3 regions of the Paracoccus sp. PAR01 genome follow, and region 3 is predicted to be linked to each of the others. Evidence: riboswitches for the same ligand, from Rfam matches in the RefSeq annotation. Region 3 holds a riboswitch; each other region holds the start of a gene.
The links. A riboswitch is a leader RNA that binds a small molecule or an ion and turns the genes downstream of it on or off. The one in region 3 is predicted to bind cobalamin.
Positions count from the first base shown of each region.

Region 1: linked by a shared signal. The riboswitch ahead of IB235_RS23535 (ABC transporter substrate-binding protein) and the one ahead of IB235_RS21340 (energy-coupling factor ABC transporter permease) in region 3 are both predicted to bind cobalamin.
Region 2: linked by a shared signal. The riboswitch ahead of IB235_RS04005 (TonB-dependent siderophore receptor) and the one ahead of IB235_RS21340 (energy-coupling factor ABC transporter permease) in region 3 are both predicted to bind cobalamin.

Region 1 covers NZ_JACVAW010000038.1:2,598-5,848, forward strand. The annotation lists gene IB235_RS23530 (AraC family transcriptional regulator) at 1-347, opposite strand, end outside; partial or broken gene IB235_RS25425 (IS5/IS1182 family transposase) at 529-732, shown strand; cobalamin riboswitch at 833-1,033, shown strand; gene IB235_RS23535 (ABC transporter substrate-binding protein) at 1,184-2,194, shown strand; gene IB235_RS23540 (iron ABC transporter permease) at 2,191-3,237, shown strand; partial or broken gene IB235_RS23545 (ABC transporter ATP-binding protein) at 3,234-3,251, shown strand, end outside.
Region 2 covers NZ_JACVAW010000001.1:784,891-788,141, forward strand. The annotation lists gene IB235_RS04000 (ABC transporter substrate-binding protein) at 1-121, opposite strand, end outside; gene IB235_RS04005 (TonB-dependent siderophore receptor) at 115-1,995, opposite strand; cobalamin riboswitch at 2,127-2,328, opposite strand; gene IB235_RS04010 (5-bromo-4-chloroindolyl phosphate hydrolysis family protein) at 2,535-3,251, shown strand, end outside.
Region 3 covers NZ_JACVAW010000023.1:3,010-6,260, reverse strand. The annotation lists gene IB235_RS21345 (cobyrinate a,c-diamide synthase) at 1-1,059, shown strand, start outside; cobalamin riboswitch at 1,071-1,256, shown strand; gene IB235_RS21340 (energy-coupling factor ABC transporter permease) at 1,314-1,988, shown strand; gene cobF (precorrin-6A synthase (deacetylating)) at 2,049-2,804, shown strand; gene IB235_RS21330 (hypothetical protein) at 2,863-3,216, shown strand.

The DNA of each region.
Region 1 (3,251 bases), on a different contig from region 3:
GTCAGCTTGCGTCCACGATCGCGGGGGGCAATTTCAGCAAAACCGCGCAAGTCGCGCAGGCCCAGCACTTCTCGCACCGCTACCTCAGATACATAAAGCATGTTGTAGCGTACTCGACCCGCTGCAGCGTGCCCGGTATGCGCCTCCTCGGGGTTCATCAGAGAAAGCGAACCGGTGGGAAGCACCATGCTTTCTCCTCGACAGAGATAGCCACCGGCACCTTGGACAATCGCGCCGACGGCGAAACCTTCGTGCGCGTGGCGGGCGAAGGTCTGATTGCTCAAAGCAGCTTCGAACAGCTCAATGCCATGGTGCCAGCCCAAATGATGATAGCGGTTGCGTAGCATTGCTGGGATATACCGCCAGTTCGCCCGATCGGTGAAGGGCAACAACTAAGAAAAGTGACGGCTTCGTCGCGTAGACCTCTTTTGGGCACGTATCGGTCTGGCTGCTCGATCTGCACGGCCCGCCCGGCGCGGAACAGGATTCATCCTCGGCAGCGTTATGGGATGATCATGCGCGGATCGGATGTGCCAACAGAGTTATGTCGATCTCGAGGAGCGCATCCCGACCCGGCACCCCTGCGCAAAATACGTGCCGTCGTGACCGACGCCCGTTCGATGCCGAGTTCGACGGCCGATACGTCGCCGAGAGCCGCCCCTAGATCGCGCCCGTGCGGCTGATCCGGCCGAGCTGCAATTCCTCTGCTCGATCCGATCCAAGCGGCAAATGAGAATCAGATTCATTCCATTCGATCATCGTTCTGGCGCGCGGGAGAAGCCCTCCCCCCTCAACAGGCGCGATTGCGTCACTTGTTTGCGTCTCGCCAAGCAGTTAACACGCTCAGGTCGGTTTCCGAGAGGAATTGAAAGGGAATCCGTCGGGGCAGCACCTGCCCCGAACCGGAACTGCCCCCGCAACTGTAGGCGGTGAGCAGGATGCGATGACGCCACTGTGGCCCTCGGGCCATGGGAAGGCCGCATCCCGCGATGACCCGCCAGTCAGGAGACCTGCCGACAAATGAAACCCATTCGATCCGGGCGGGGTGTCCGGGGAGGTGCCTGATGTCCCAAGCCTGCCGATCCGTCGGGCCCCTTATCTATCGCTGCGTTCCTTCATGGGATGCGGCTGCGTCATGGTCATTTCCCAAGCCCTCCGCTCGCATCCTGACCGGAGCCTCGAGATGTTCATGAAAACCGCCCTGACCGGCCTTGTGCTGGCTGGAGCCAGCGTTCTGCCCGCCAGCGCCGAGACCGCATGGCCGCTGAAGTTGTCGAATTGTGGCGTCAACCTGTCCTTTGACAAGGCCCCGGAAAATGTCGTGACCGTAGGTCAGGCCACGACCGAGATCCTCTATTCGCTGGGTCTGGCCGACAAGGTCGCGGCGAGCTCGGTCTGGTTCACCGAGGTCCTGCCGCAGTTCAAGAATGCCAATGCCAGCATCGAGCGCCTGGCCGACAATGACCCCAGCTTCGAAAGCATCCTCGCCAAACGCCCGGGCCTCGTGACCGCGCAATATGAATGGCATATCGGCCCGCAGGGCGTTGTCGCCACGCGCGAACAATTTTCGGACCTGAGCATCCCGACCTATGTCCTGCCCTCGGACTGCACCGGCAAGGACAACAGCAAGGGCTCGGACGGCACGCGCATCGGCATGTATGCAATGGACAGCATCTATCAGGGCATCTCGGAACTGGGCCGGATCTTCGATGTTGCAGACAGGGGTGAGGCGCTGGTCGCCGATCTGAAAACGCGCGAGGCTGCCGCCATCGAAAAAGCCGAGGGGCTCGACCTGAAGGATGCCTCGGCGGTGTTCTGGTTCTCTTCGGCGGAAATGGACATTGACCCCTATGTCGCCGGTCGCAAAGGTCCGCCCGGTTACATGATGCAGGCCTTGGGTCTGAAGAACATCGTCGAAAGCGACGAGGAATGGCCCGTCGTCAGCTGGGAAAGCATTGCCCGCGCCAATCCGTCGATCATCGTCCTGGCCCGGATGGAGCGGCGTCGCTTCGAAGCCGATGATTACGAGAAGAAGATTGCCTTCCTTAAATCCGATCCGGTGACCAGCCAGATGGACGCGGTGAAGAATGACCACATCATCATGCTGGACGCACATGCGATGGACCCTTCGATCCGCAATATCGACGCGCTTGAGACTTTGGCTGAGGCGCTGCCGAAACTCGGCCAGAAATGAGCGAAGCGGTCATCATCGGCGCTGTCGCCTGGCACTCAAGGCTCATCGTGCGCCTTGCGCTGGGTCTGGTGGTGCTGGCCCTTGCGGTGATGGCCGGGGTGATCCTGGGCGAGACGCCGCTGCCGGTCTCGCAGGTCGGAGACGTTCTGGCGCACAAGCTCTGGGGCGCGGCATCGACGGTCGATCCGATCGATGCCGGAATCATTTGGAACTATCGCCTGCCACGCACTTTGGTCGCAGCGGCCTGCGGTGCGGGACTCGCGCTGTCGGGGTTAGTGCTGCAGACACTGGTCCGGAACGCTTTGGCCGATCCTTATCTGCTGGGCGTTTCGGCCGGGGCTTCGACTGGGGCGGTCGCGGTCACGATCATGGGGATCGGCGCAGGGGCCATCGGCATCTCGGCAGGCGCATTCGCCGGAGCGGCGCTGGCCTTCGGCATCGTCGCGGCACTCGCGCGCGCGGCGGGTGGAGGCTCTGGTCAGCTTGTTCTTGCCGGGATCGCGGGATCGCAGCTTTTCAACGCATTGACCAGCTTTTTCATCGCCAAATCCGCCAATGCGGAACAGGCCCGTGGGATCATGTTCTGGCTTCTCGGAAACCTGTCCGGCGTGCGCTGGCCGGATGTCGGACTTGCACTTCCCGTCGCGGTCGTGGGGTTGTTGGCCTGTATCATCCATATCCGCGCGCTTGATGCGTTCAGCTTCGGCGCAAGTGCCGCGGCCTCGCTGGGCATTGCGGTGCGCCGGGTGATGGTCGTGCTGCTGGGCGCAGTGACGCTGATGACGGCGGTGATGGTCAGCCTTGTCGGAGCTGTCGGCTTTATCGGGTTGGTCGTGCCGCATGCCATGCGTTTCCTCGTTGGCGCGCGGCATGGCGCGTTGGTTCCGGCCTCGGCACTTGCGGGTGCGGTCTTCATGATCGCGGCAGACGTGGTCTCGCGCGTGTTGATCCCCGGTCAGGTCGTGCCCATCGGCGTCGTCACCGCGTTGGTCGGCGCACCCGCCTTCGCGCTGATCCTGATCCGGAACCGGACCCGCGCATGAGGATTACCGCGACC
Region 2 (3,251 bases), on a different contig from region 3:
CCAACTGGTCCGTGCACAGGTTGATCGAGACGACCCGGCGCGGCGGATCGGCGAAAGCCGCCGCCGCAACCATTGTCAGGCCGCCCGCAAGGCAGGCGGCCATCAGGCGCAAGGCTACCATTTCGCCTCAAGCCCGGCATAGACCGTGCGATCCTGCGAGGCATAACCCCAGACGTCGGAATATTCCTCGTCGAACAGGTTCACCACGCGGGCGGTGGCGCGGACATTCTCGGTCAGGTCATAGCCTCCCGACAGGTTGACGGTGGTATAGTCCGACAGTTCCGCGGTTTCATACATCCCCCAGAACTGGGTGTCGTAGTTCCCCGCGACATGGCGCAGATCGGCGGTGACCCAGCCACGCCCCTCGAACAGGGCCAGCGTCGCCGACAGGCCAAGCTCGTGGCGCGGGCGGCGGATCTCGATCGAGCCGTCGGGATTTTTGGCGTCCAGATAGGTGTAGTTCAGGCCCAGATCCAGGCTGTCGGTGGCCTTGACGCGCGCGGCGATCTCGACCCCTTCGCGCGGACTTTCGCCCTCTTGGTTCACATAGGTCGCGCGCCCATCCGGTGCCCCGCCAAAGACATAGGTCACCTCATCCTCGATCCGCTCGCGGAACCAGGTCACGTCGATGGTGCCGCGGTCGCCGGGCAATTGCGCCTCGACGCCCAGATCGAAGCCGCGATTGGTTTCCGGCTTCAGATAGGGATTGCCGACAGTGAAGCTGTCATTCGAATAAAGCTCGTAATAGGACGGGTTGACCAACCCGCGCCCGCCCGAGGCATGCAGCCGGAACGGACGGTCGGGCACCTGCCATGACAGGCCAAGGTTCCAGCTGGTGAAATCCTCGAAAACCTTGTTGTCGTCGCGACGCAGCCCGGCCTGAATATCCAGACCGTTTTCCAGAAACGCGCGGTATTCCAGCGCGACCGAGGTCATCTCGCGCGTGAAATCCGGGGCCAGCGAGGATTCGTCCTTCTGCTTTTCCACCAGCAGGTTCAGCAGATGGCTGGCATCCGCGACCGCCTGCCCGTCCAAGCCATAGCTGAGACGGTATTTCCATTTCTCGGTCTCGCCACGGGTTTCGGGCGCGCCGGTATCGCTGCTTTTGAACACGCTGTCCTGATATTCCAGCCGCTGGGTCAGGCGACCGTCCAGCATGGAATATTCGCCCCAGGCCGCGCCCTGGAACTCGTTGCGGTCGAAATACAGGCCGCTGTCATCGACGATGTAGCCGTCGGCATCGGTGGCCATGTAATCGGCGCGGTCATAATCGTATTTTTCCTTGGCCCGGCGCAGACTGCCGCCAAGGCGCAGATCGTCCGTCGCCTGATACCAGCCCGACAGGCCGATGGTCTTGCGGTTGATGCCATCCTTTTCGCCGCCATCGCCCGACTGGTCCCAGCCGTGATCGTCCCGCGCCGAGAGGTTCAGCGCGATCCCGCCGCGCTCGCCGTTGTTGCTGACATGGGCCGAGGCGGCGGCCCCGTTCCCGACTTCGACCTTGCCGCCATAATGCAGCCCCGGACCGCCCTTGTCGGTGATGATATTGATCACCCCGGCCGAGGCGTTCGAGCCGTAATAGACCGATTGCGGGCCGCGCAGCACCTCGATGCGCTCGACATTGGCGGTTTCCAGCCCGCTCAGGATATATTCGTCAGCACCACCCGCGGCCTCGATCCCGTCGATCAGGATCAGGGCATGGTCGGCCTCGGAGCCACGGATGCGGACCTGCGTGTAGCTGGCACCGGTGCTGCTGACCGACACGCCGGGCATCGCACGCAGCGCGTCCTGCACGGTGACCAGCCCGCGTTCCTCGATCTCGGTGGCGGTGACGACGCTATAGGCGCGGCCATAGCCGTCGCTAGCCACAGGCAGGAAGCCTGCCGACAGGACCAGCGGGTCCAGGGTGACGGCGGGGGCGGTGTCCTGCGCCAGCGCGAAACCGGGCAGCGATGCTGCGACAAGGGCGAGATAAGAGCTTCGGTTGAGGATCATGTCCGGGGCCTTTCCTGCGCAGGCAAGCCTGCAAGTCTTGGGTAGGTTGCGGGATGGGCCGGTCATGGCGCCTCCGCAGATGGGTGAGGTTCACCGCTGCGGATGGCCGCTTCCCGGACGCGCCCCGCGCCGGAAATGGGTGATGCCTCGGCAGGTCTCCTGGCTTGCGGGTCATCGCTTGGGCCGACCTTCCCGGAACCGGTGTTCCAGTGGCGCATATGGCCCTTGCTCGCCGCTTACAGTTGCGGGGGCAGCCGCGGATTTGCCCTTGCAGGCGCACCGCATTCCCTTTTCATCCGGTGCAGGACCGGAACCGTGGCTGACTGCCTGTTCGCGCAGGACGGCGGGTCCTGTCAAGCGGACTGACGGGTCCTGCCCTTTCTTTCGCGGTGCTGTGGCCCTATATCCAGCGGGAAACCCGTCCGGCCCAGCATGAAAGGAAGCAGATGTCCCGGAAAGCGACGAAACGCCTGTCCTTCTTTCTGTTGATGGGGCTGACGCTTTACGCGTCCTTCGTGGGCGCAGGCTGAGGGCGGATCATGACCAAACGTTTCGGAGGCCGCTTCTCGCCCCTTGGTCGGGGTCAGGATGCGCAGAATGCGGCGATGACCGGCACCCGTCCGGTGCCGCGCCCGGTTCATCACCCGTTGGAATCGCGCACGCGCTGGATCACCTTCATGGCGGTCCCCTTCCTGATCAGCGCCTTCTGGCAGGGGCCGTTCGGGCTGGTCATGCATCTGCTGGCCTTTGGCGGCGTGGCCGCGGGCATGTTCCTGACCCGCGAGGGTCTGCAGGCCGAGGCCGAATATGACGCCCGCCGCGTCGCGCGCCGCCCCGCCATTCCGCGCAAGCTGTTCGGCGGCATCCTGACCGGGCTTGGCCTTGCGCTGGGGTCCTATGTGCCGGGGGCCGAACTGGGTGCCGGCATCATCGGCGTCGCAGGCGCTGTGCTGCACTGGCTGTCCTTCGGCACCGATCCGATGCGCGACAAGGGCATGGAGGGCATCGACAGCTTCCAGCAGGACCGCGCCGCCCGCATTATCAGTGAGGGCGAGGCCCATCTGAAGGCCATGCAGGACGCCATCCTGCGCACCGGCGACCGCCGTCTGGAAGCCCGCGTCGGCATGTTCGCCGCCACCGCGCGCGAGCTGTTCGCCCGCATCGAGCAGGACCCCGGCGATATCGCCGCCACCCGTCGCTATCTGGGCGTCTATTTGCAGGGCGCGCGGGACGCGACGGTCAAATTCTCGGACCTG
Region 3 (3,251 bases):
GTGGCCGAAGGCTCGATGGGGCTGTTCGACGGCGTGGCCAGCCGAGGGCTTGGCGGTTTCGGCTCCAGCGCGGAGACTGCGCGGGCGATGGGCTGGCCGGTGGTGCTGGTGATTGACGTGAGCGGGCAGGCACAATCGGCGGCGGCGACGGCATTGGGTTTTGCCCGTTATGCCGCCGACCTGACCATTGCCGGGGTAATCCTGAACCGGGTGGCCAGCCCCCGGCATGAAAGGCTGGTCCGGCTGGGAATGGAGCAGGCGGGCCTGCCGGTGCTTGGCGCGCTGCCCCGGCGCGGCGACCTGACCCTGCCCGAGCGTCATCTGGGCCTGATCCAAGCGGTCGAGCATCCCGATCTGGAAACCGCCATCGCCGGATACGCGGCCTTCCTGCGCCAGCATGTCGACCTAAGCGCGATCATTGCCGCCGCGCGGGGCAGCCAACCGCCGCAAGCTGGCCGGGGACCACGCCCCCCGGCACAGCGCATCGCCCTTGCCCGTGATGCGGCCTTTTCCTTCACCTATCCGCATCTGCTGGAAGGCTGGCATGAGGCCGGGGCCGAGATCCTGCCGTTTTCCCCCTTGGCGGATGAAGCCCCGGATGCCGGGGCCGATCTGGTCTGGCTTCCGGGCGGCTATCCGGAACTGCATGCCGGGCGGCTGGCTGCGGCCACGCGTTTCCTTGACGGGCTGCGGCAACATGCCCTGACAAGGCCGGTGCATGGCGAATGCGGGGGCTACATGGTGCTGGGACAGGCTTTGGTGGACAGCCAAGGGGTGACGCATCCCATGGCGGGGCTGCTGGGTCTGGTCACTTCCTATCAGCAGCGCAGGCTGCATCTGGGCTATCGCCGCGCGGTCCTTTCCACGGCCATGCCCGGCCATCTGGCGGGCGCGGTTCTGCGCGGGCACGAATTCCATTACTCGACCATCCTTGAACAGCCTGACAGCGCCCTTGCGGCGGTCTTTGATGCCGACGGATCGCCCGTGGCCGAGACCGGATCGCGACGCGGCAACGTCACCGGCACATTCTTTCATCTTATCGCAACGGAAGGAGGCTGACCGGCAACACATGACCACCGATCATCTTCGGTGCCGCCCTCGGGCGGCTGAAAAGGGAACCGGGTGCAAGACCCGGACTGCCCCCGCAACTGTAAGCGGAGAGCGGAGCGGAACAACCACTGGCCCCAACGCCGGGAAGGACCGACCCCCGCCTTGACCCGCAAGTCAGGAGACCTGCCGACGATGAAAAATCCTTGCCGCGCGATGCGGCGCAATCGCCGCCGGAGGGGCGGCACAGATACAGGATGACTGACATGCATATCGAACCCGGAATCGTAGACGGGGCCAAGATGGTCCTGGCCTATGGCACGGCCGCCGCTGCCGCCGCCTATACCGTCAAACTGGCGCTGGATGATCTGAAGCATCACCACGCCGGCTCCTTCGCGCTGCGCAGCGTGATCGGGGCCGCCACCACCTTTGTCTTTTTCGAGATCCTGCCGCATTTCCCCGTCGGCATCTCCGAGGTGCACTTTATCCTTGGCACGACGCTGTTCCTGATCTTTGGAGCGGCGCCTGCGGCACTGGGTCTGGCCTTGGGCCTGCTGGTGCAGGGGATGTTCTTTGCCCCGACCGATCTGCCGATGTATTTCGTGAACGTGACGACGCTGCTGATGCCGCTTTTCGTGATCGATACTCTGGCGCGTCGGGTCATTCCCGCCGACACCGCCTATGTCGATCTGAAATATGCCGATGTGCTCAAGCTGTCGCTGGCCTATCAGGGCGGCGTGGTGGTCTGGGTGGCCTTCTGGGCGATCTACGGCCACGGGTTCGGGGCCGAGAACATGGCCTCGATCGTCAGTTTCGGTGCCGCCTACATGCTGGTGGTGCTGATTGAACCCGTCGCCGATCTTGTCGCGCTGGCGCTCGCCAAGGCGCTGCGCCCCTCGGGCCAGACGGCGCTGGTGACACGCAGGCTTTACGCGGCCTGAACGCGGCTTCAACCAGGGGGCGGGCCGTGTCGGGTCCGCCCCATTCCCAAGGAGTGACGGATGCAGGAACTGTGGCTTGTCGGTATTGGCACGGGCAATCCCAGCCATGTAACGCTGGAGGGGGTTCAGGCCCTGCGCGAGGCCGATCTGATCCTGATCCCCCGCAAAGGCGCGGGCAAGGAGGATCTGGCGCATCTGCGTCACCAGATCCTGCGGGATTGCGGCGCGGCGGGCAAGGTCGTCGAATTCGACATGCCGCAGCGGGATGCGGCACTGCCCTATGGTCAGCGGGTTGAGCGGTGGCACGACCAGATTGCGACGATCTGGGCGCAAACGGTCAAGGATGCAGGGCGCAGCGGGCCGGTCGCGCTGCTGGTCTGGGGCGATCCGGGGCTATATGACAGCACGCTGCGGATTGCCGGACGCCTGGACCCAAAACCGCGGCTGCGGGTCGTTCCGGGCATTACCGCCCTTCAGGCGCTGACGGCTGCGCATGCCATTCCCTTCAATACTGTCAATGGTGCGGTGACGGTGACGACGGGCCGCCAATTGCGCGATCACGGCTGGCCCAAGGGGGCCGAGACCATCGTTGTCATGCTGGACGGCGAATGCAGTTTCCAAATGCTTGATCCCGAGGGGCTGACCATCTGGTGGGGCACCTTCCTTGGCATGTCCGAGCAGATCCTTGAGGCTGGCGCGCTGCACGAGGCAGGCCCTCGCATCATCGCACGCCGCGCCGAGGCGCGTGAGCGTCATGGCTGGATCATGGACACCTATCTGCTGCGGCGATCTGTCGGACAGTCGGGTGCGTACTGACGATAGCGCGGTGTCTTCGCCTTGTGGCCGGACCGAAGCCCTTCTCAGGCCATGTTTCGTGTCGCGCATTTATCGTATTTGGTGGGTGCGACACGACAAGGCTGACTTCCTGAAGGAGTGGCCCGAACGCAGCGCGATGGCTTCTTTCTGCTCGGCGCGGGGCTGGGCGTGGCCGGGGCAGAAAGAGGGTCTTGTTGGCCGCTTCGTAATCAATGTTGTTGTGCAGATAGGTCGAACCGCAGATCAACACGCGATCAACCGGCTTCGGCAGGGGTCTGCCGAAACTGACGCGAACGATGTCGCCGAAGGAGACCGCACGCAATATTGCCGCTCATACCAGCATGTCGCCATCGTTCGGCTTCCACTTCGGCGTCCGCATGTCCGGGTAGGTCGTTATTCGATGAATGATTGAAATGAACAAGCGCTGTCTTTATAGTCTCAGCCCTA